Regions from separate parts of the Arthrobacter sp. AOP36-C1-22 genome, predicted to be linked through region 2. Evidence: riboswitches for the same ligand, from Rfam matches in the RefSeq annotation. Region 2 holds a riboswitch; each other region holds the start of a gene.

Region 1 (7,268 bases), on a different contig from region 2:
CGCTGACCTCGAATAACTATACAGACAGTTGGCGGCGTCGCAAAATCGGGGCCGGCCTCGACCGGGTGGCCCCCGGGGAGCCTCAAGCCAACTATACCGGTCTACGTGATCTTAGTCACAATAGGGTATGGTGAAACCCCGAGAATCCGCGGATGGACGGCGGTCGAGTCCCCGACCGGGGAGGGAAGCGATCCGCGTCACCTCCGGAGCGGAGCGGCCCCGTCCTAGCATCGAGGGACCAGTACAAGCCCAATGGAGGGAATGGACATGAGCGAGCGCTCCGATCAAACGGTCCTCGACGCAGAGCGTCAGACCGCACCGACGACCCACGCAAAGCTACTGGCCTGGGTCGGCGACATTGTGGAGCTCACGCAGCCGGAGAGTGTCCACTGGGTCGACGGGAGCCAAGGGGAGGTCGACCGCCTCACTGGCGAGCTGGTCGACGCCGGGACTCTCGTACGACTGGATGAGGCGAAGTTCCCCAATTCCTTCGCCGCCTTCTCGGACCCCAAGGATGTGGCCCGGGTCGAAGAGCGGACCTTCATCTGTTCCCAGGACGAGCAGGATGCGGGGTTCACCAACAACTGGATGGACCCGCAGGAGATGAAGTCGATCCTCAATGACCGCTTCAGCGGTTCGATGCGGGGACGGACCATGTATGTCATCCCCTTCGTCATGGGTCCCCTTGATGCCGAGCACCCGCAATTCGGCGTGGAGATCACCGACTCCGCCTATGTGGTGGCCTCGATGCGGGTCATGGCACGCATCGGTGATGACGTGCTGGCCAAGATGGAAGCCACCGATGCCTTCTTCGTCCCGGCCGTGCACTCCGTCGGAGCCCCGCTGGCAGCCGGAGAGGCCGATGTCGCCTGGCCGTGCAACCCGGAGAAGTGGATCGTGCACTTCCCCGAGGAGCGGGCCATCTGGTCCTACGGCTCCGGGTACGGCGGCAACGCCCTGCTGGGCAAGAAGTGCTTTTCGCTGCGTATCGCCTCGGTCATGGGGCGGGACGAGGGGTGGCTGGCCGAGCATATGCTCATCCTCAAGCTCACCAGCCCCGAGGGCAGGAGCTACAACGTGGCGGGGGCATTCCCCTCCGCCTGCGGCAAGACGAACCTCGCCCTGCTGGAGCCGAGCATCGAAGGCTGGACCGCCGAGACCCTGGGCGATGACATCAACTGGATGCGCATCGGCAAGGAAGGCGAATTGCGCGGGGTCAATCCCGAATACGGGCTGTTCGGCGTCGCACCGGGGACCGGGTGGAGCACCAACCCCAACGCCATGCGCGCGATCACCAAGGGCAACTCCATCTTCACCAACGTCGCATTGACCGATGACGGCGGGGTCTGGTGGGAAGGGATGACCGACGAGGTGCCCGAGCACCTGACCGATTGGCTCGGCAACGACTGGACCCCGGGCTCCGGGACGAAGGCGGCGCACCCGAACTCGCGGTTCTGCACCCCGATCGACCAGCTCGACATGCTCTCGAAGGAGTTCTACAACCCCGAGGGCGTGGAGATCCACGCCATCCTCTTCGGTGGACGGCGCAAGACCACCATTCCCCTGGTGACCGAGGCCAGCTCGTGGACCAATGGCGTCTTCATGGGCTCCACGCTCTCCTCGGAGACCACGGCGGCCGCGGCCGGTGCCGTGGGCCGGGTGCGTCGGGACCCGATGGCGATGCTGCCCTTCATCGGGTACGACGCCGGTGACTACCTCAAGCACTGGGACTCCATTGAATCCAAGGCCGATCCGGCGCGTTTGCCGCGGATCTTCCTGGTCAACTGGTTCCGCCGCACCCCCGAGGGCGGATTCGCCTGGCCCGGGTTCAGCGACAACTCCCGCGTGCTGAAGTGGATCGTCGAGCGCATCGAAGGCACTGCGGACGCCCAGGAGACGCCGATCGGCATGGTGCCCACCGGCGACTCGATGGATCTCAGCGGCCTGGACTCGTTCACCGCCGAGGACCTCGAGGTGGCCGTGACGGTCGACCCGGAGGAGTGGAAGCGCGAACTGGCGGATATCGAGGAGTGGTACGCCAAATTCGGGCCCTCCCTGCCGCAGTCCCTGCAGGATGAGCTGGACGGGCTGAAGCAGCGCCTGGGCGCCTAGCCGGTTCCACCGCGAGGAGCATCAGGGGCGGGAACGTCCAGCGGACCATCAAGGATGGCCCGCTGGACGTTCCCGCCCCATATCCCTCAGCGGGACCGCCCGGTGGCGCGGAGGCACACGCTGGGCCGATAGGCGATAGTTCACCTAGCAGGCTGGCATGATGGACACATGATCCTCGCACGTTTGATCCTCGGGCTCCTGAGCTTGTCGCCGATGACCGGCTACGACCTGAAGAAGCATTTCGACTCGAGCATCAACCACTTCTGGAATGCCGATAAGGCACAGATCTACCGCACCCTGGCCCAACTGGTGGACCAGGGCCTGGCCACGGTCCGGACCGTTCCGCAGGAGAACTACCCGGCGCGCCAGGAGCACCACATCACCGAGGCGGGGCGGGCGGCTTTGCAGGACTGGCTGACCGGAACGCTGGACCGGCAGCCCGCCCGTGAGCCCTTCCTGGGCCGGATCTTCTTCTCCGGGGAGCTCGAGCGCCACGAGGTCCTGGAACTGCTTGCGGCACGTCGCACCGAGGACGAGGACCTGCAGCGGTCCTACCGGGCCCTGCGCGCGGAATTGGACGAGGCCGCCCTGGCCGACCGACGCGGCTACCTGATGGCCGCCACGCTGGACCACGGCATCGCCCACGTCGGTGCCGAACTGAACTGGCTCGACTCCGTCGAAGGGAATCTGCCATGAACGAAAAGCCCACGGTGCCTCCCTCCGTCGGGGAACGCCCCGATCCGGCCGGCTACCCGGAGATCCACCCCCCGGTGCGTCCCCGCACGGACGGCAAACCAGCCCAGACGCTGGTCTTTCTCCATGGCGGCAACGTGGCCAACTGGATGTGGGATCCCCAGGTCAAGGCCTTCCCTGCCTATCGGATCTTCACCCCGCATCTGCCCGGGTTCGGCGGCCGGGCCGATGAGGACTGGCGCGGGCTCGATAGCGCCGCGGATGACGTCGCGGCCTTCATCGCCGAAGAGATCGAGGACGGCCGGGTCCACCTGGTTGGCCAGTCCCTGGGCGGCGTCGTGGGCCTGCGTGTACTGGCCCGGCATCCCGAGCTCTTCGCCAGTGCCCTGTTCACCGGGGCAGGGATCCGGCCGGTGGGGGCGGGAACGCGGTTATCCACGGCGGCGCAACTGCGATTAGGGGACGCCGAATGGTTCTGGAAGGTCCAGGCCGGGGCCTTCGGGATTCCCGCGAACTCCCGCAGGCTCTACTCCGAACATGGGCTGACCCTGCGTCCGGACAACATGAAGGCGATGCTGGACGAGGTCCAGGCGGGCGGCCTGCCCGACGGGCTGGGGGACTACACCGAACGCCTGATGATGGTCGCCGGGGCCCGTGAACCGGCCCTGGTGCGCAAGGGATTCGCCGATGTGGCCGCGGTTCGCCGGGACACGGTCTTCCGTCTGGCCCCGGGGCTGCACCATCAATGGAGCGTCGAGGATCCGTTGTTCTTCAACGCGATGGTCCGCGCCTGGATCGAACGCGGTGAGGTCCACCCCCGGCTCGGGCGGGTTCCCGGGCTCCACCAGGCAGACCCGGATCCCGCTGGAGACTGATTGGTCTGGATCGCGGTCTCCGCAAGGCTTCGCTGCGTCAGGTGCGGACGCGCCGTATCACCTCCGGGCCGTGGACGGCTACATGACATAGTCCATATACCGACGACCGCTCCGGGCAACCGCCTGCGTTCCTGCCAGGGGAGCAGCTGCAGAAGTTGCCCGGAACGTTGGAGGCGCCCGTTGCCTCCCGTGCGGACGCCGTCGTCGTACCCGGTGGATCAGTCGGTGCCGTTGCCGACGGGGATCGTCGCCTGGAGGTAGATGCTGGACCCCGAATCCGCGAATTCACGGCTCTTCGCCTGCAAACCGGCTTCGATGTCATCGGCCAGTGCCCGTTGGCGTTCGGTTCCCCCGAACTCCTCGCGGATGTCCTGGGAGATCCGCATCGAACAGAACTTCGGCCCGCACATGGAACAGAAGTGCGCGGTCTTGGCCGGCTCCGCAGGCAGCGTCTGGTCGTGGAACCGCTGGGCCGTGGCCGGATCCAGACCCAGGGCGAACTGGTCGTTCCAGCGGAACTCGAAGCGCGCGGCCGACAGGGCATCGTCGCGGGCCGTCGCCCCGGGATGCCCCTTGGCCACATCGGCGGCATGCGCGGCGATCTTATAGGTGATCACCCCGGTCTTCACGTCGTCCTTATCCGGCAGCCCCAGATGCTCCTTCGGGGTCACATAGCAGAGCATCGCCGTGCCGTAACGGGCGATCTCGGTGGCCCCGATGGCGCTGGTGATGTGGTCGTAGCCGGGGGCCGTATCGGTCACCAGCGGACCCAGGGTGTAGAACGGCGCCCCGTCGCAGAGCTCCTGCTGACGCTCGACGTTCTCGCGGACCAGATGCAGCGGGATATGTCCGGGTCCTTCCACCATCACCTGCACGTCGAACTGCCAGGCCCTGCGGGTCAACTCGGCCAGGGTATCGAGCTCAGCGAACTGGGCGGCGTCGTTGGCATCGGCCAGGGAGCCGGGGCGCAGCCCGTCACCGAGGGAGAAGGCGACGTCGTAGCGGGCGAAAATGGCGCAGAGCTCGTCGTAATGGGTGTAGAGGAAGTTCTCCTGGTGGTGGGCCAGGCACCACCCGGCCATGATCGATCCACCGCGGGAGACGATGCCGGTGACCCGGTCGGCGCTCAAGGGCACATGGCGCAGCAGCACCCCGGCATGAATGGTCATGTAGTCCACGCCCTGTTCGCATTGCTCGATGACGGTGTCGCGGAAGATCTCCCAGGTCAGTTTCGATGCATCCCCATCGACCTTCTCCAGCGCCTGGTAGATCGGCACGGTGCCGATGGGCACCGGGGAATTGCGGATCAGCCATTCGCGGGTGGTGTGGATGTCATCGCCGGTGGACAGGTCCATCACCGTATCGGCGCCCCATTGGGTGGCCCAGGTGAGCTTGTCGACCTCCTGGGCGATCGAGGAGGTGATGGCCGAGTTGCCGATGTTGGCGTTGATCTTGACCAGGAAGGCCTTGCCGATGATCATCGGCTCGGATTCGGGATGGTTGATGTTCACCGGGATGATCGCCCGTCCGGCGGCGACTTCGCGGCGGACCAATTCGACGTCGCAGTTCTCGCGCAGCGCCACATAGCGCATCTCGTCGGTGAGGGTGCCCTGTCGGGCGTAATGCATCTGCGTGACGGTACGCCCCTGGTGCGAGCGCCTCGGTACCGGGGTCGTGCCGCTCCATTCTGCCGAGGCGGCCCCGCGACGCACGGCGGACCGGCCGTCGTCGTGCAGGGTGCGTTGGCGACCGGCGTATTCGGCGGTGTCACCCCGGGCGGTGATCCATCGGGTGCGCGGACGCGGGAGGCCGACGGTCGGTTCGGAGCCCGGACCGGCGGTCCGATACGCCAGATGGGGCTCGTTGGCGCTGCCGTCGGGGGAATCCGCCAGGCAGATCGCGGTGACCGGGACCCGCAGGCCGTGTTCCGGATCCTCGATCCACTGCAACCGGTGCTGTGGGTGCTGTTCCCACGCGGTGGCGGACGGGGTGGTGGGTTTTACTGTGGAATCGCTCATTTGAGCCCTCAACTTCCTACGCCGGCATGACCCGGACAGGTTCGACGGTCGCGAGCGGTGGCAGCTCGATCTCAGCCCCTCCTGGGGCACCCGTGTGGACGTTGCGAGCGTAACGGAGCGGCCCGCGATCTGGCTAATCCAGTTCGCGGGCCGCTCCGGTGTGGCGCCCCTCCGGGGCAGCGGGCTCGTGCCTAGGCGGCAAGCCAGAGGTCGGGACCGAAGACCTCGTAGTGGATGTTCCGCGGGGCCACGCCGGCGGCGATGGCCTGGCTGCGCACCGCACGCATGAATGGCAGCGGACCGCAGAGGTACATCCGGGCATCCTCGGGCAGCTCGACGCCGGTCAGGTTCATGAACCCCTCGACGGCCTGCAGGTCCGCGGTGGTGCCGGTGGTGTCCTCGAGCCACAGGCGCATCTCGACGTTGGGCAGCTGCTCCACGGCGGCGAGCATCTGGTCCTTCAGCGCCCAGTTCGATTCCATGGCCTCGGCGTGGAGCACCAGCACCTGGCGGTCCGACCCGGTGGAGACCAGCGACTGCAGGGCCGAGGCGCTCGGGGTGCACCCGATGCCGGCGGTGGCGATGATGATCGGCCCGCCCTCCATGTCCAGGGTGATGTCACCGTAGGGGTTGGACAGTTCCACGACGTCGCCGACCTCGAGATTGCGGTGCATGAAGGGGGAGACCTCCCCGCCTTCATCCAGCTTGGTGGTCAACACCCGCTCGGTGGTGGATTCGACGTTGTCGGAGAGGGAGTACTGGCGGCACTGGCGCAGCCCGTCGGCCAGCGGCACGCGGATGCTCACGAACTGGCCGGGCTTGGCCACCGTGACGGCGGTGTCATCGGCCGGCTCGAAGCGGAACGTCATGCAATCCTGGCCGGAAGCCTCCGTGGAGGTGACCTTCCATGGGGCGTAGATCCGGTCGTTGGCCTGTTCGGCGTAGAGGCCCTTTTCGATCTTGACCAGGGCGTCGGCCATCAGCCAGTAGACCTCGGACCAGGCGGCGACGACCTCTTCGGTGGCTGCTTCGCCCAGATCCTCGGCGATGGCCGCGAACAGGTGGTCGAAGACGATCTGGTACTGGTCGGGCTGGATGCCCAGCGACGTGTGCTTATGGGCGATGCGGGACAGCACTGATTCGGGCAGCGATTCGGGGTGTTCGATCAGGTGGGAGGCGAAGGCGGCAATGCTGCCGGCCAGGGCCTGTTGCTGGGCTCCGTTCTTCTGGTTGGCGCGACTGAACAAGCCGTCCAGGAGTTCAGGACGTGCCGCAAACATCCCGGCATAGAACTTCTTGGTGATCTCACCGATCCGTTCGCCAATCACGGGAAGTGTCGCCTGGACGACGGGGCGGGACGTTTCTGAGAGCATCGAATCTCCTCGAGGTCGAATTACTTGCGTCTGATCCGCAAGTATTATGATACATTTCTACACCTTGTAGAAAACTGGGGCAAATCGGCTATCGCGAGATGGGAAAAGGAAGGGGGACCAGCGCCGGGGAGGACGCCAGATCGCGGATCGACCAGTGGTCCAGCTCCTGGTAGAAGGCCTCCTGGGCGCGCGCCAGG
Region 2 (7,268 bases):
AGAAATCATCACCGTCGGCAATGACCCGGTCACCGCCGAGACGGCGCTGAACGACCTGTTCGGCCGCTCCGTGGAGTCGCCGGTACCCCTGCCGGTCGTCGACGACGAGGGCCGGCTCATCGGCGCCATCGCCCGCGCCACCCTCCTCTCCGCGCTGGGCAACGTCCCCTCGACCACCAGCAGCGTCCCGGTGGTCGCCGCCGACCAGCCGGAAGACACCGATGCCCCCGCGGCTGCATCCGACGACGAAGGAGGTGCCCTCTAAATGACCGATCAGCTATTCCGCATTCCCGTCGGCCACTGGGGCGAAGTGGTCCTCAACTGGTTCATCGCCAACCTCGGCGGGCTCTTCAACCTCATCAAGTCCTTCTTCCAGAACTGGTACGACGGGCTGGCGTGGATCCTCACCGCTCCGCCGTTCTGGGTCGTCATCCTCGTGCTGGCCCTGCTGGCCTGGCTCCTGCGCAGTTGGAAGATGGCCATCGGTACGGTCATCGGACTGCTGTTGATCTACGGGATGAACCAGTGGGAGCACTCGATGGAGACCCTGTCGCTGGTCCTGGTGGCCAGCATCGTCGCGGTGATCATCAGTGTTCCGCTGGGCATCCTCACCGCCAAATCCAAGATCGTTTCGGCGGTCGTCAAGCCGATCCTGGACTTCCTGCAAACCATGCCTGCCTTCGTCTACCTGGTCCCGGCGATCCTGCTGTTGGGGATCGGCGTCGTTCCCGGAATCGTGGCCACGATCGTGTTCGGCATGGCGCCGGGCACCCGCTTCACCGAATTGGGGATCCGCAGCGTCGATACCGAGGTCGTCGAGGCCGGCCAGGCCTTCGGCGCCTCCCCGGGACGCATCCTGCGCCAGATCCAGATCCCGCTGGCGCTGCCGACCATCATGGCCGGCATCAACCAGGTCATCATGCTCTCCCTGTCCATGGTGGTCATCGCCGGCATGGTCGGCGCCGGTGGTCTCGGCAAGGATGTCTACGCCTCCCTGACGACCCTGAACACTCCCCTGGGTGTCGAATCAGGTCTGTCGGTGGTCATTCTGGCCATCTTCCTGGACCGCATCACCGCCTCCCTGGGCCAATCCAACGTGCCGGCGAAAAACGGCTAACGACCCTACGCCCCGCTGGCGGGGCGCGAAGAAAGGAAATGAACAATGCAAAGGAAATTCGCATCAATGATGGGGATCGCCGCCACGGCGGCCCTCGCGCTGACCGCCTGCGGCAGCGGCGACACCGGAAGCAGCGAATCCGAGGTCCCCGACTCGCCTGAGAACGGCGACCAGGCCGCGCTGAACATCGGCGTCATGGCCGGCTGGGACGAAGGCGTGGCCGTGTCCAACCTCTGGAAGCAGATCCTGGACAAGAAGGGCTACGACGTCGAACTCACCGACGCCGATGCCGGCCCGGTCTTCGCCGGTGTCGCCTCCGGTGACCTGGACCTGACCATGGACGTCTGGATGCCGCTGACGCACAAGAAGTACTTGAAGAAGTACGGCGACGACATGACCAAGCTGGGCACCTGGTACGACGATGCCAAGCTGACCATCGCGGTCAACGAAGACGCCCCGATCGATTCGCTCGAGGACCTGGCGGCCAATGCCGACAAGTTCGGCAACACGATCTATGGCATCGACCCGGGCGCCGGGCTGACCGACACCACCGAAAAGGCGGCCATCCCGGACTACGGCCTGGAGAAGATGGACTTCAAGACCTCCTCCACCCCGGCCATGCTGGCCCAGCTGAAGAAGGCCACGGACGCCGATGAGGACATCGTCGTCACCCTGTGGCGCCCGCACTGGGCCTACGACGAGTTCCCGATCAAGGATCTGAAGGATCCCAAGGGTGCCATGGGCGACGCGGAAACCATCACCTCCTACGGCAACGCCGACTTCGCCGACACCTACCCGGGACTGACCGAGTGGTTGAACGACTTCACGATCGACGATGACCACCTGTTCTCCCTGGAGAACGCCATGTTCAACGACACGGACACCGATGACTACGGACCGATCGTCGACAAGTGGATCTCCGAGAACCAGGACTACGTGGATTCGCTGACCGAGAAGTAGCCACGATCCATCGGCAGGTGCCATGGCACCGACCGTAGCGAAGGGCCCGGACCGCATTGAATGCGGTCCGGGCCCTTCGTCTGTCGGGGCACTCGGCCGGGCGGATCAGCCGATCGAACGCATGATCTTCCGCTTGGCCCAGCCGAAGGGCGGGTAGACGGCCCGCAACGTATCGAGCATCGCGGTCTTGGACAGCACCGGACGTTGCTGGCTGAAGGTATCGAACCCGAATTTGCCGTGGTAGTTCCCCGTCCCCGAGGCCCCCACCCCGCCGAAGGGCAGCGCGGGGACCGCCAGGTGCATGCTGCACACATTATGGGCGATCGCCCCGGCCCGCACCTGGTCCTCGAAGGAGGTGTGCAGGCGCGGGCGTTCGCTGAACAGGTAGGCGGCCAGCGGTGAGGGGCGGGAGTTGATGAACCGCACCGCATCATCGAAGCGGTCGACCTGGATGATCGGCAGGATCGGACCGAAAATCTCCTCCGTCATCACCGGGGCCGCCGGGTCGACGTCAGCCAGGACCGTGGGGGCGATGTACCTCGCCTCCGCGTCGCTGGTCCCCCCGGCCACCACCCGTCCCTGCCCCAGATAGGATTCCAGACGTTCGAAGTGCGAGGCGTTGATGATCCGTCCATAGTCCTTGCTGCCCGAGGGGTCCTTCCCATAGAACGCGCCGATGGCCTTGGGCAGCTGCTTTTCCAGTTCGGCCGCCGCCGTGGCCCCGACCGCCAGGACGTAGTCCGGGGCGACACAGGTCTGTCCGGCATTCATGAACTTCCCGTGGGCCAACCGCCGGGCGATGGCGGGGAAGTTCCCGTCGGCGACCACCGCCGGACTCTTCCCGCCCAGTTCCAGGGTCACCGGGGTCAGCGTTTCCGCCGCGGCCCGGGCCACGATCTTCCCGACCCGTTCGCCTCCGGTGTAGAAGATGTGGTCGAAGTCCATCTCCAGAAGTTCGCTCGTCGTCTCCGCGGCCCCCTCCAGGACCGCGACAGCGCGCCGATCCAGGTACTGCGGGATGAGGGCGGCCATGACCGCCGAGGTGGCCGGAGCCAGTTCGGAGGGTTTGAGGATCACCGTGTTCCCTGCCGCCAGGGCACCGACCAGCGGGCCGAGCAGCAACAGGACCGGATAGTTCCAGGGGGCGATCACCAGGACCATGCCCAACGGACGCGCCTGGACGCGGGCCGACGCCGGTTGCAGCGACAGCGGGACCTTCACCGCCTCATCCGCCATCCAGTCGCCCAGGTGCAACAGGGCATGATCGATTTCGGCCTTCACCCGATCCAGTTCGGTCAGCCGGGATTCGGCCGCCGGTTTACCCAGATCCGTCATCAACGCGTCACATAGGGTCTGTTCTTGATCCTGGATCAGCCGTTCGAGTGCCTTGAGCTGGGCGCTGCGGAACCTGCGGGGGTGGGCCAGCCGGGAGTCGGCGGCATCACGCAGCCGGCGGGCCGCGGTGGCCGGGAGTTCGGCGTCGGGGCCCGCCGGCACGACGGGCGCGGAAACTGCTGGGGGACGGGAACGTCGGTTCATGGCCATGGGTACGACACTAACGTGGACACCGCCGGCGGGGCAGCCGGTGGGTTTGCCGCCCCCAGTGGGGGACTGTAGGCTCACGATCACTGACACGGGGTGTCCGCCACCGGCGCGGACTGAGAGCACACCCGGCAAGAACCTGATCTAGTTCGTACTAGCGGAGGGATGTCGCCCATGCACCAACATGCGCCCACCTTGGCCCATTCACCCACCGACTGCTTTGTTGAGGCGGTGCTCGCATGAGCGCGCCGGTTCCCGGAAGCGGGATCTACCTCGTCGCCAACTCCACCAGCACGGCCGGACGGCCCTTGGCCACCATCGTGGCCGAGGCCGTCGCCGCGGGGGTCGGGACCATCCAGCTGCGCTGCAAGGACCTGTCCGCCCGCGAATTCCTGGCCGAGGCGGCCGCCTGCGCCGAACACACCGCGGGCCGGGCCCTGCTGCTGCTCAACGACCGGGTGGACGTCTACCTGGCGGCCCGTGCGGCAGGGATCCGCGTGGACGGGGTCCATATCGGCCAGAAGGACCTGCCCGCCGAACTCGTCCGGTCCCTCATCGGACCCGATGCCGTGCTGGGGCTCAGCGCCAGCACCGAGGACCACTTCGCGGCAGTAGCGGAACTGCCGGCAGGCACCATCGACTATCTGGGCACCGGGGCCGTCCGGGCCACGCCCACCAAGAAGGACCACCCGACCCCGCTGGGGTTCCCCGGCCTGGCCTCGTTGATCTCCCGGGCCCCGCTGCCCTGCGTGGCGATCGGCGGGCTGGGCTCCGGCGACGCCGCGGACGCGCACACCGCCGGGGCCATCGGCATGGCCGTCGTGCGGGCCATCTGCTCCGCCGCCGAACCCCGGGACTCTGCTGCCGCCCTGGTTCAGCAATGGACCCGGGCAGCACGAACGGAGACCGCATGAGCGCCCCGAACACCCCCAACATCCTGTCCATCGCCGGGGCCGACCCCTCCGGCGGGGCCGGGATCCAGGCCGACCTGAAATCGATTGCCGCCTGCGGTGGCTACGGGATGGCGGCGATCACCGCACTGACCGCCCAGAACACCCGGGGGGTCACCGGGGTCCATACCCCTCCGGCGGAATTCCTCACCCGGCAACTTGAGACGGTCGCCGCCGATATCCGGATCGATGCGGTGAAGATCGGCATGCTGGCCTCCGCCGAGGTCATCGAAGCCACCACCGCCTGGCTGGGTACCCGCCCGGGCACCACCGTCGTGGTGGACCCGGTGCTGATCTCCACGTCCGGGGACCGCTTATTGGAGCACGACGCCGAGGAGGCCCTGCGTCGGCTGCTCCCGTGGGCCGATGTCCTGACCCCGAACACCGCGGAATTGGCGGCACTGCTCGAGGAGCCGGTCTGCACCCGGTGGGACGACGTCCTGGACCAGGCAGCCCGGCTCGCGAGGCGGTATTCTGTCCTGGTCCTGGCCAAGGGCGGCCACCTCACCGGCAGCCGGTGCCCGGATGCCCTCGTGGGCCCCGACGGCGTCATGGCTGCCGTGGAGGGTGACCGCATCGACACCCCGAACACCCATGGGACCGGGTGCTCGCTCTCCGCGGCGCTGGCTACCCTGTGGGCCCGCTGCGGGGACTGGGGGGATGCCCTGCGGCTGGCCCGCGGGTGGCTTGAAGGCGCCCTGCACCGTGCCGATGAACTCGAGGTCGGCGAAGGACATGGTCCGGTGAATCATTTCGGGGCGCTCTGGGACGGTGCGGCGATCCCGACGACGGGGGCCTTGCTGGGCACCTGGTGGAACGATCTGGCACCGCTGCGTTCGGGGATCGACGATCTGCCGTTCATCCGTGCGCTGCGGGACGGGACCCTGCCCTCGGAGGACTTCCACTTCTATCTGGCCCAGGATTCCTTGTACCTGCGGACCTACTCCCGGGTCCTCTCCCGTGCCGCCGAGTTGGCGCCGAACCGCGAAGAGCAGCAGTTCTGGGCTTCCGGGGCCGTCGGCGCCCTCGAGGAGGAGGCGAATCTACATCTGCACCGGCTCGGAGATGCCCCCGATCCGGAACCCAGCCCCACCACCTCGGCCTACCTGAACCACCTGGTGGCCTCCGGCGATTCCTATCCCAAGCTCGTGGCGGCCATCCTGCCCTGTTATTGGCTCTACCAGGACATCGGCCAGCGGCTGGCCGCCGCGGCCCACCCGGGCCACCCCTATGCCGACTGGCTCGCCGCCTACTCCTCCCCCGAGTTCGACGAAGCCACCAGCGAGGCCATCGCGCTGGTCCAGAAGGTGGCCTTGCGGGCGGGTTCCACCACCCTGGCCGGGATGCGTCGCGCCTTCGACGAATCGAGCCGGCAGGAATTGTCCTTCTTCGCCCAGACCCCCGAAGACGCCGCCCCGCGATCGGCCTCCCTCCCCATGCCGGTGGCGGCCATCGGCTGATGCCGGCGCACCCCGGCAGGGGGCCCGACCCCGCCGCCCCGGGGTCGGGGGCGGTAGGATTCCGTGGGGCCCCGCACCGGTGAGGCCCCACCAACCCGCAGGGCCCCGATGGAGGACACCCATGAGCAATTTCCCCGGCTTCGGCTGGACGGTCCACGGCGACGGCACAACGATTCGACCCGGCACCGTGGTGGCCCCCGATGAACGGCTGAACTGGTTCCAGACCACCGGCATCGGCGTCCAACACGTGATGGCCATGTTCGGATCCACCGTGCTGGTACCGGCGCTGACCGGCTTCCCGGTCACCTCCACCTTGTTCTTCTCCGGGGTCGGGACCATGCTGTTCCTGCTCATCACCGCCGGCCGGGTACCCAGCTACCTGGGCTCCTCCTTCGCGTTCATCGCCCCGGTGACCGCCGCCATGTCGGGACATGGTTTCGCCGGGGCCCTGGGCGGCGTCGTCTTCTCCGGTGCGGCCCTGTTCATCATCGGGCTGGTGGTGCAGAAATCGGGCACCGGGTGGATCCACGCCCTGATGCCTCCGGTGGTCATGGGCACGATCGTCGCGCTCATCGGACTGAATCTGGCCGGATCGACCACCGAGGCCATCGAGTCGGTCCCGCTGACCACATTCTCCACCGTCGCCGCCATCGTCTTCACCGCGGTCCTCTTCCGTGGCCTGCTGGGGCGCTTGTCGATCCTGGTGGGGATCATCGTCGGCTACCTGATCGCCCTGGCCCAGCATCAGATCGACTTCACCGCCGTCAACGAGGCCGGGTGGCTGGGCCTGCCGCCCTTCGCGTTCCCCGAATTCCACCTGGACACCCTGGCCCTGTTCCTCCCGGTCGTCTTCGTCCTTGTCGCCGAGAACATCGGCCATGTCAAGACCGTGGCGCTGATGACCCGCAGGGACCTGGACGACGTCAACGGCCGGGCCCTGATGGGCGACGGCATCGCCAGCATCGTCGCCGGCTTCGGTGGCGGTTCGGGCACGACGACCTATGCGGAGAACATCGGGGTCATGGCCTCCTCCCGCGTCTACTCCACGGCCGCCTACTGGGTGGCCGCGGCGACCGCCATGCTGCTGGCGTTCCTGCCGAAGTTCGGTGCCGCCATCTCCTCGATCCCCGCCGGGGTCAGTGGCGGGGCGGGAATCGTCCTCTACGGGATGATCGGCATCATCGGTGCCCGGCTCTGGGTGCAGAACCAGGTCAACTTCTCCAACCCGATCAACCTCAT
Region 3 (7,268 bases), on a different contig from region 2:
CCTCCTGCGGCCAACCGGCCCAGCAGTTGCCGCACCGTGGGACGTTCGGCCTCCACGATGCGCAGGATCGTGGCGTACCTGCCCTGCGGGCCGGTGAATTCACTCGCCGGTGGCAGGGTCGGAACCGGTGCGTCGAGGTCCCAGTCGCGGCAATCCTGCCCGATGAACATCCCCAGCTGGGCCAGCGACTGTTCGGTGGGCAGCAGGGCGTCCACCTCGGCCTGCCCGGCCAGCGCCTCGGCCTCGGTGGACCCCAGGAAGGTGACCAGGCCGGGCATGATCGCGACCTTGGACGGGTCCCTGCCTTCGGCGGCAATGCGCCGCTTCAGGTCCGCGTAGTAGTCCTGTCCACTGGCCAGATCGTAGGCCACCGCATAGATGCCCTCGGCATGGCGTGCCGCCAGCTGGCGGCCGGACTCGGAGGCCCCCGCCTGGAACAGGACCGGCCGGCCCTGCGGGCCCCGGGGCACGTTCAGCGGCCCGTCGACGCTGAAATGCTCGCCGTCGTGGTTGATGGGTCTGACTTTCTCGGGATCGGCGAAAAGCCCTTCCCTGTCGGCCAACACGGCGTCGTCGGCCCAGGAATCCCATAGTCCCAGCGCGACGTCGATGAACTCGGCCGCCCGGGCATAACGCTCGGGGCTGGCCGGCATGGCATCCATTGAGTGGTTGCGTGCCTCGGCGTCGAACATCGAGGTCACCACGTTCCACCCGATGCGCCCGGCGCTGATGTGGTCCAGCGACGCGAGCATCCGTGCCGCGTGGTACGGGGTGTAGAAGGTGGTGGAGACGGTGGAGATCAGCCCGATGCGGCTGGTGTTCCGTGCCATGGCGGCCAGGGCCGTCAACGGTTCGAAGAACCACCGTGGACCCACTGACGGATTCCCTGCCGAATGCCCATCGGCGAAGAACACCGCGTCGAACAGGCCGGTCTCGGCGGTCCGGGCCAGCCGTTCGTAATGCTCGATGTCCCCCAGCTGTTCGACCGCTGAGCCCGGGTGGCGCCAGGCGGCCTGGTGGTGCCCGCAGGCGTTGAGGAAGGCGTTGAAATGTAGTTGGCGTGGTGCTGTGTCGCTGCTGTGTGCGCTCATTATTAGTTCATCACCAGTCCGCCGTCGACCACCAGGTTCTGTCCGGTGACCGCACGGGCCCAGGGGGAGGCGAAGAACAGGATGGCGTCGGCGAATTCGGCGGGGGTGGTCACCTTGCGCAACGGGGTGGAGGAGGCGATGAAGTCGAAGACCTCCTCGGGGGTGGCGGCGCTGGCATCGGTGGTCCGCAGCAGGCCGCCGGAGACCATGTTCACCGAGACCTCGTGTTGGCCCAGATCGGCGGCGAGTGTGCGGGTCAGCGCCAACAGGGCGGCCTTGGAGGCGGTGTAGTCGTGGTACGGGACCACCGGGTTTTGGAAGAGGTTGGTGCCGATGTTGATGATCCGCCCGAAGCCGTGTTCGCGCATCCCCGGCAGGGCGGCCTGGGAGGTGTTCAGGGCGCCGCGGACACTGCCGGAGAACTGGGTGGTGAACTCCTCCCACCCAATGTCTGCGGCCGAGGAGCGGGCCTCGCCGTTGAAGGAGAAATCGGCCAACGCGTTGTTCACCACGGTGGTCACGGGGGAACCGAAATGGGCCTGGGCGGTCTCGAGCATGGTGGCGACCTGTGCCGGATCGGTGACATCCGCCTGGACGGCCAGGGCGCGGTCGGGCCCCAGGGTGGAGGCGAGCTCCTGAGCGGCCTGGGCGGATTGGCGGTAGTTGATGATGACGCGGGCGCCTTGCCCGGCGAAGGCCGTCACGATGTGACGGCCCAAACCGCGGGCGCCTCCGGTGACGAGGACAAGCTGGTCGGAGAGGTTCATCTGGTCTCACTTTCATGGCTGCCGAGGGCAGGGGGTGGTGGAAATGGCGAGGGGGCCCCGGAGGCGGAGTCGCCCGGGGAGAGTAAGGAATGGCGCGGCAAGCACTGTGGGCAGCATCGTTCACGTGCTGTCCTGCCCGACGGCGGAGAGCAGGCTTCGGGCAGGATTCTTGGTTGCGGTGCAGCTGGTGGGCAGACGCTAAACGCCTGGCCGGGCGGGTCCTCGACAAGCCGCCGGACGCCAGGGCGGACGCAACCTGGACAAGCTGGTACCGGGCAGTGGGGCAGCGGTCCGGCAGGACCTTCCAAAATGGGGGTCTAGGTGGAGAAACACCTGCAACATCCCTTCGCTAGTTCGAACTAGATCAGGTTCAACGGGTGTTCTCTCAGCCAGGAAATCGTGGCACCCCGTGTCACTGCACCACAGCCTACACACGTGACGTGGCGATTCGACAACTTCGTGTCCCCGTGTACAGTCTGTGCTGAACACGGGAGTCCGGTGAGCCGGGCTGAGAGGAAGCTGATCAAGCTTCGACCGTCGAACCTGATCTGGGTCATGCCAGCGCAGGGAGGCAAAACTCTGAATCCCGTGCCCTGTTCACTCAACGGAAGGGGCACGACAGTGCACTCGACAACGCCGCCATCCACCACGCCAGTACCGGCGCGGGGACGCTTTTCCTTCGACCTCAAGGACCTGGTGCTCATCGTGGTCCTGGGGGTCGTCTTCGGGTTCCTCTACTGGGCCCTGGTCCAGGCATCGGCCGGGCTGACCCTGCTGATGGGCCCGTTCGGGGACCTCTCCTCGCATCTACTCTTCGGCGGGTGGCTGATCGTCGCCCCGATCGCCGTCGCCATCATCAGACGCCCCGGCGCCGGGATCCTGGCCGAGGTCATCGCCGGCGGGGTGGAAGTCGTTTTCCTCGGTTCAACGGCGGGGCCGATGCTCTTCCTCGTGGCCGCCATTCAGGGTCTGGGCAGCGAACTGCCCTTCGCCCTGCGCCGCTACCGGTCCTTCAGCTGGGGCGTGTACGCCTGCTCGGGGCTGCTCGGGGCCGGGCTGGCCTTCGCCGTCTCGGCCTTCCGCTTCGGATGGTACGGGCAGGACTTCTTCGTCATCCGGCTCGTCGTCCAACTGCTGTCCGGTCTCATCCTCGGCGGGCTGCTGGCCCGCCGGACGGTCAACGCCCTGGCGAAGACCGGCGTGGTGGACAACTACGCCATCGGACGCGATCTGCCCACCACCGGGGGAGCATGAAACCGGTGGGCGCGGCGGTGATCGCGCTTCAGGAGGCCACGGTGCACTACCCCCGGCGGGCGGCACCGGTGCTGCAGGAGGTGTCGCTGGGCCTGGACGCCGGGGAGCAGGTCATCATCCTGGGCCCCTCGGGGGCCGGGAAATCCACGTTGCTGGCGCTGATGACCGGGGTCATCCCGCATTCGGTGGCGGCCCGCACCACCGGCCGGGTCCTCGTGGCCGGCCAGGACACCGCCCACAGCAGTGTTGCCGAGCTCTCCCGGACCGTGGGCGTCCTGGCCCAGGACCCCGAATCGGCGATGTGCATGCCCGATGTGGACCGGGAGATCGCCCTTCCGCTGGAAAACCATGCGGTGGCCCCACCCCGGATCGACGCCCTGATCGACGCGGCGCTGGAACACATCAACGGAACCGGGCTGCGAGGCAGATCCACCCGGCAGCTCTCCGGCGGTGAAGGCCAACGGGTGGCCCTGGCGGCCAGCCTGGTCGCGGAGCCCCCGGTGCTGTTGCTCGACGAACCCACCTCGATGCTCGACGCCGAGGGCATCTCCTCGGTGCGCCGGGCCATCGACCGGGCCGTGGAAACGCGCGGCCCCGCCGTCGTGCTGGTGGAACACCGCATCGACGAGTACGCGGGAACCGACGGCGTCGCGGGGCTCCCTGCCCGGGCCATCGTGCTCGATGCCGCAGGAACCCTGCTGGCGGACGGCCCCACGCCGACCGTGCTGGAGCAGTGGTCCAGACGGTTGGTGGCTGCGGGGTGCTGGACACCGCTGGACACCGAACTGCAGGCGGCCTTCGGCACCGGGGGAGGGCTGGCCTGCCCGATCATCCGGGACCGACTGCTCGGGTGGGCGCAGGACCGGCCCACGGTTCCGGCACCGGCCCGCGGCGGGGTCGTCCTATCCGCGCAGGGGCTCTCGGTCACCCGGGCCCCGGCATCGGCCAGGAAACGCCGGCGCGACCCGGAAACCATCACCGCCCAGCTGGAAGGCATCGACCTGGAACTGCATTCCGGGGAGATCACGGCCCTGCTGGGCGCCAACGGGACGGGCAAGAGCAGCCTGCTGCTGTCCCTGGCCGGGCTGCTGGCACCGCTGTCCGGCACGGTGACGGGGGACCGCCCCGGGATGGTGTTCCAGAACCCCGAACACCAGTTCGTGGCCTCCACGGTCCGCGAGGAGATCGGCCATGGCCTGCCCGCGGTCATCAATGGTCGTCCCGCCGACGAGCGGATCGAGGCCCTGCTGGCCGAACACCGGCTGACCCATCTGGCGGAGGCCAACCCCTTCCGGCTCTCGGGCGGGGAAAAGCGCCGGCTCAGCGTCGCGGCCATGCTCGCCCATTCGCGCGCCACCCTGCTGGCCGACGAACCGGGCTTCGGGTTGGACCGAAAGGCCACGATCTCGATGATGGCAGCCTTCCGGGACGCCGCGGCCGAGGGGCAGTCGATCCTGTTTTCCAGCCATGATCTGCGCAGCGTCGCCACCCTGGCCCATCGGGGGATCGTCATCGCCGGGGGCACAATCATCGCCGAGGGGCCGATCTTCGAGGTGCTGGGCGACCGGGGGGTGCTGTCCCGGGCCGGGATCGTGCTGCCCCCGTTGCTGGACTGGCTGGTGGAGGTCGAGGACCGCCCTGAGGCGATCAGGGCCATCCTGGACGGGCTGGATCGGGAAGTCTCCCCGGTGCCCGGGATGCAGGTGCAGTCGTGAGCGCGGGCCCCCTGCCCTGGGTGAACACGGCCACGCCGTTGGGGCGGCGCAACCCCACGATGAAGCTCGCCGTGTTGTTCGTGGTCTCCTTCGCACTGCTGTTCGTCTTCGATCCGCTGACCCCCGCCCTGCTGTATCCGTTGGCGCTGGCCGCCGTGCTGATCTGGGGCCGGCCCTCACCCCGGATGCTGCTGCTGGCCCATATCCCGTTCCTGGGGTTCGCCCTCGGGATGCTCATGATCAACGCCATCACCCGGCCGGGGGAGGAACTGTTCACGGTCCTGGGCCTGCAGGCCAGCGTCGAAGGGGTGACCCTGGGTGCCTCCCTGGCGTTGCGCACCTTCGTCCTGGGGGTGCTGTCGATCGGTTTCGTCTTCTCCACCGACGCCGTGGCCCTGACCGACAGCCTGCATCAGCAGGCCCGGCTGGGCCCACGGCTCTGTCATGCGATCCTGGCCGGGTACCAGATGCTCCAGGACATGCCCGGCACCTGGCAGACCATCCGGCAAGCCCAGTCGGTGCGGGCCCCCGCACCGGCCCCGGGGGTGCGCCGGCCCGGGATCCGGGAGTTCGGCCACGCTGCCTTCTCCCTGCTGGTGGTCTCGCTGCGCCGGGGGGAGCGCATGGCCCAATCCATGGAGTCCCGCGGCCTGGGGTTGGCTCCGAGAACCGTCTGGAAGCCCATCCGGGTCGAACGAGCCGACTGGATCATGGCTTTCGGTGTGCTCACCGTTTTGGTGGTGGTGTTGGGTCTCGGCGTCACCGGTGGCTGGATCAGGGGCTACTCGGCACTCTGGGGGTGAGCCCGGGCTCGGATCATGGCCCACACGCCCATCCCCGCTTGGTAGGCTGCTGGCCTTGTCCACGGTGAGAGGAATAGAGGCATGAGCCAGGACCCCAATGCCTTCGGCAGCACGGCGCGGGCGATGAACAACCGGGCGACCAAGGCCAAGAAGCTCGCCCGGTTCCTCTGGGATCGGCACCTCGGGCCCGAGGAGCTGGCCGAGTACACGGATCAGGAACTGCGTTCCATTGCCCGCGATGCCGGAGTGCATCCGCCATCGACCGGGGAAACCTGGGAGGCGACCGCCGAATTGCTCGCCGCGCAGGAGCAATGGCTGGAGAAGCATCCGGACCATCCCCTGGGTGAACGACACTTCTTCGCCGAAGGATGGAAGTTCGAGCCCGGGTTCGGCGGCTGAACGACCCAACCCTGCGACGGGGAGTTTTTAATCGGCCCGCCGCCGGGATCCGAGTATCCGTGCGGGGAAAACACGTGTTTCGGCCACGAAAGGCAAGAGGGCCCCTCGCTGGTTCCGCGCCCGGCCGGGCCCTAGCGTGGGGGCAGGGCAGGCGTCGCCGCGGCCGGTGTCTCCACGGAGACCAACATGAACTCGCACCCATGTCCCCGGCAGCGGGCGGCGTCAGGGCGATGGCAGGTTGCGCCTCGCTGACACCCCGGTCCACCGCGACCGTGATGATGGCCGACGGCCCGTCGATCACCATCACGACCGAACCCATGACCCAGGCAGGGGCGGGGATCAGGATGGTGGTGGCCGGGGTGCCGCCTCGGCGGGGGGCCGCTGCAGTAGCCTCGACACCATGAGCGCGCCACGCAGTCCCGGACGGTTGCGCCCGCATGGCCCGTTCGTCCGATTCTGGGCCGCGTCCACCGTCTCGGACTTCGGCACCTACGTCACCTCCGTCGCGCTCGCCGTCCTGGTCCTGGTGACCTTGGGTGGAAACGCGCAGGACCAGGGGTGGGTCAGTGCCGCCCGGTGGGCGCCGTACCTGATCTTCGGGCTCGTGGCCGGGATCTGGGTGGATCGCTTCAGCCGACGCAGTGCCCTCATGGTGGCCGACCTCGGTCGGGCGGTCCTGCTGGGGGTGCTGTGCCTCGGAGGGGTGTCGGGATGGCTGTCCGTTCCCGCTGTCGTTGCGTTGGTCTTCGGCTTCGGGGTTCTGTCGCTGGTGGGCGATGCCGCCTACCAATGCTTCATCCCGCAGCTGGTGCCGCGGAAGTTGTTGGTCAGGGCCAACGTCCGTCTGGAGCAGAGCGGCACGGTGGCCCAGACCATCGGAGCTGCGGTGGCGGGCGGCCTGGTCGCCGTGCTCACGGCGCCCTGGGCCCTGCTGCTCGACGCCGGAAGCTTCCTGTTCTCAGGAATCGTGGTGGCCACTCTGCCCGGACGCCCTGCGGGGAATGACAGTGTCTCCAAGGACCGCGGGAAGGGGCCGAGCCTACGCTCGCGGGTGGCCGAATCGGTGCGTTGGCTCTATGGGCACCACTACTTGGGTCCACTGGCCTGGAGCACGCATGTGTGGTTCATCGGATCGGCGATAGTGGGCACGGCCCTGCCGGTGCTCATCCTGCAGGCTGCCGGGCTGGGTCCCCTCGATCTGGGGGTGGTTCTGAGCTGCGCGGGTGTCGGAGCAGTGGT

Evidence for each region. A riboswitch is a leader RNA that binds a small molecule or an ion and turns the genes downstream of it on or off. The one in region 2 is predicted to bind thiamine pyrophosphate.
Region 1: another riboswitch for thiamine pyrophosphate. It lies ahead of thiC (phosphomethylpyrimidine synthase ThiC); the one in region 2 lies ahead of thiE (thiamine phosphate synthase).
Region 3: another riboswitch for thiamine pyrophosphate. It lies ahead of ACT3S6_RS02085 (3-oxoacyl-ACP reductase); the one in region 2 lies ahead of thiE (thiamine phosphate synthase).

Annotation. Positions count from the first base shown of each region.
Region 1 is NZ_JBQSWW010000007.1:42,355-49,622, reverse strand. Features, by position in the region: gene ACT3S6_RS05870 (phosphoenolpyruvate carboxykinase (GTP)) at 268-2,112, shown strand; gene ACT3S6_RS05865 (PadR family transcriptional regulator) at 2,281-2,808, shown strand; gene ACT3S6_RS05860 (alpha/beta fold hydrolase) at 2,805-3,680, shown strand; gene thiC (phosphomethylpyrimidine synthase ThiC) at 3,899-5,698, opposite strand; TPP riboswitch at 5,695-5,802, opposite strand; gene ACT3S6_RS05850 (globin domain-containing protein) at 5,890-7,071, opposite strand; gene ACT3S6_RS05845 (RrF2 family transcriptional regulator) at 7,160-7,268, opposite strand, start outside.
Region 2 is NZ_JBQSWW010000023.1:30,073-37,340, forward strand. Features, by position in the region: gene ACT3S6_RS12370 (quaternary amine ABC transporter ATP-binding protein) at 1-265, shown strand, start outside; gene ACT3S6_RS12375 (ABC transporter permease) at 266-1,117, shown strand; gene ACT3S6_RS12380 (glycine betaine ABC transporter substrate-binding protein) at 1,163-2,077, shown strand; gene ACT3S6_RS12385 (aldehyde dehydrogenase family protein) at 2,183-3,622, opposite strand; TPP riboswitch at 3,702-3,802, shown strand; gene thiE (thiamine phosphate synthase) at 3,859-4,533, shown strand; gene thiD (bifunctional hydroxymethylpyrimidine kinase/phosphomethylpyrimidine kinase) at 4,530-6,029, shown strand; gene ACT3S6_RS12400 (uracil-xanthine permease family protein) at 6,151-7,268, shown strand, end outside.
Region 3 is NZ_JBQSWW010000002.1:90,520-97,787, reverse strand. Features, by position in the region: gene ACT3S6_RS02090 (LLM class flavin-dependent oxidoreductase) at 1-1,091, opposite strand, end outside; gene ACT3S6_RS02085 (3-oxoacyl-ACP reductase) at 1,094-1,858, opposite strand; TPP riboswitch at 2,183-2,278, opposite strand; TPP riboswitch at 2,336-2,445, shown strand; gene ACT3S6_RS02080 (ECF transporter S component) at 2,480-3,112, shown strand; gene ACT3S6_RS02075 (ABC transporter ATP-binding protein) at 3,109-4,827, shown strand; gene ACT3S6_RS02070 (energy-coupling factor transporter transmembrane component T family protein) at 4,824-5,630, shown strand; gene ACT3S6_RS02065 (hypothetical protein) at 5,712-6,029, shown strand; gene ACT3S6_RS02060 (hypothetical protein) at 6,230-6,433, shown strand; gene ACT3S6_RS02055 (MFS transporter) at 6,430-7,268, shown strand, end outside.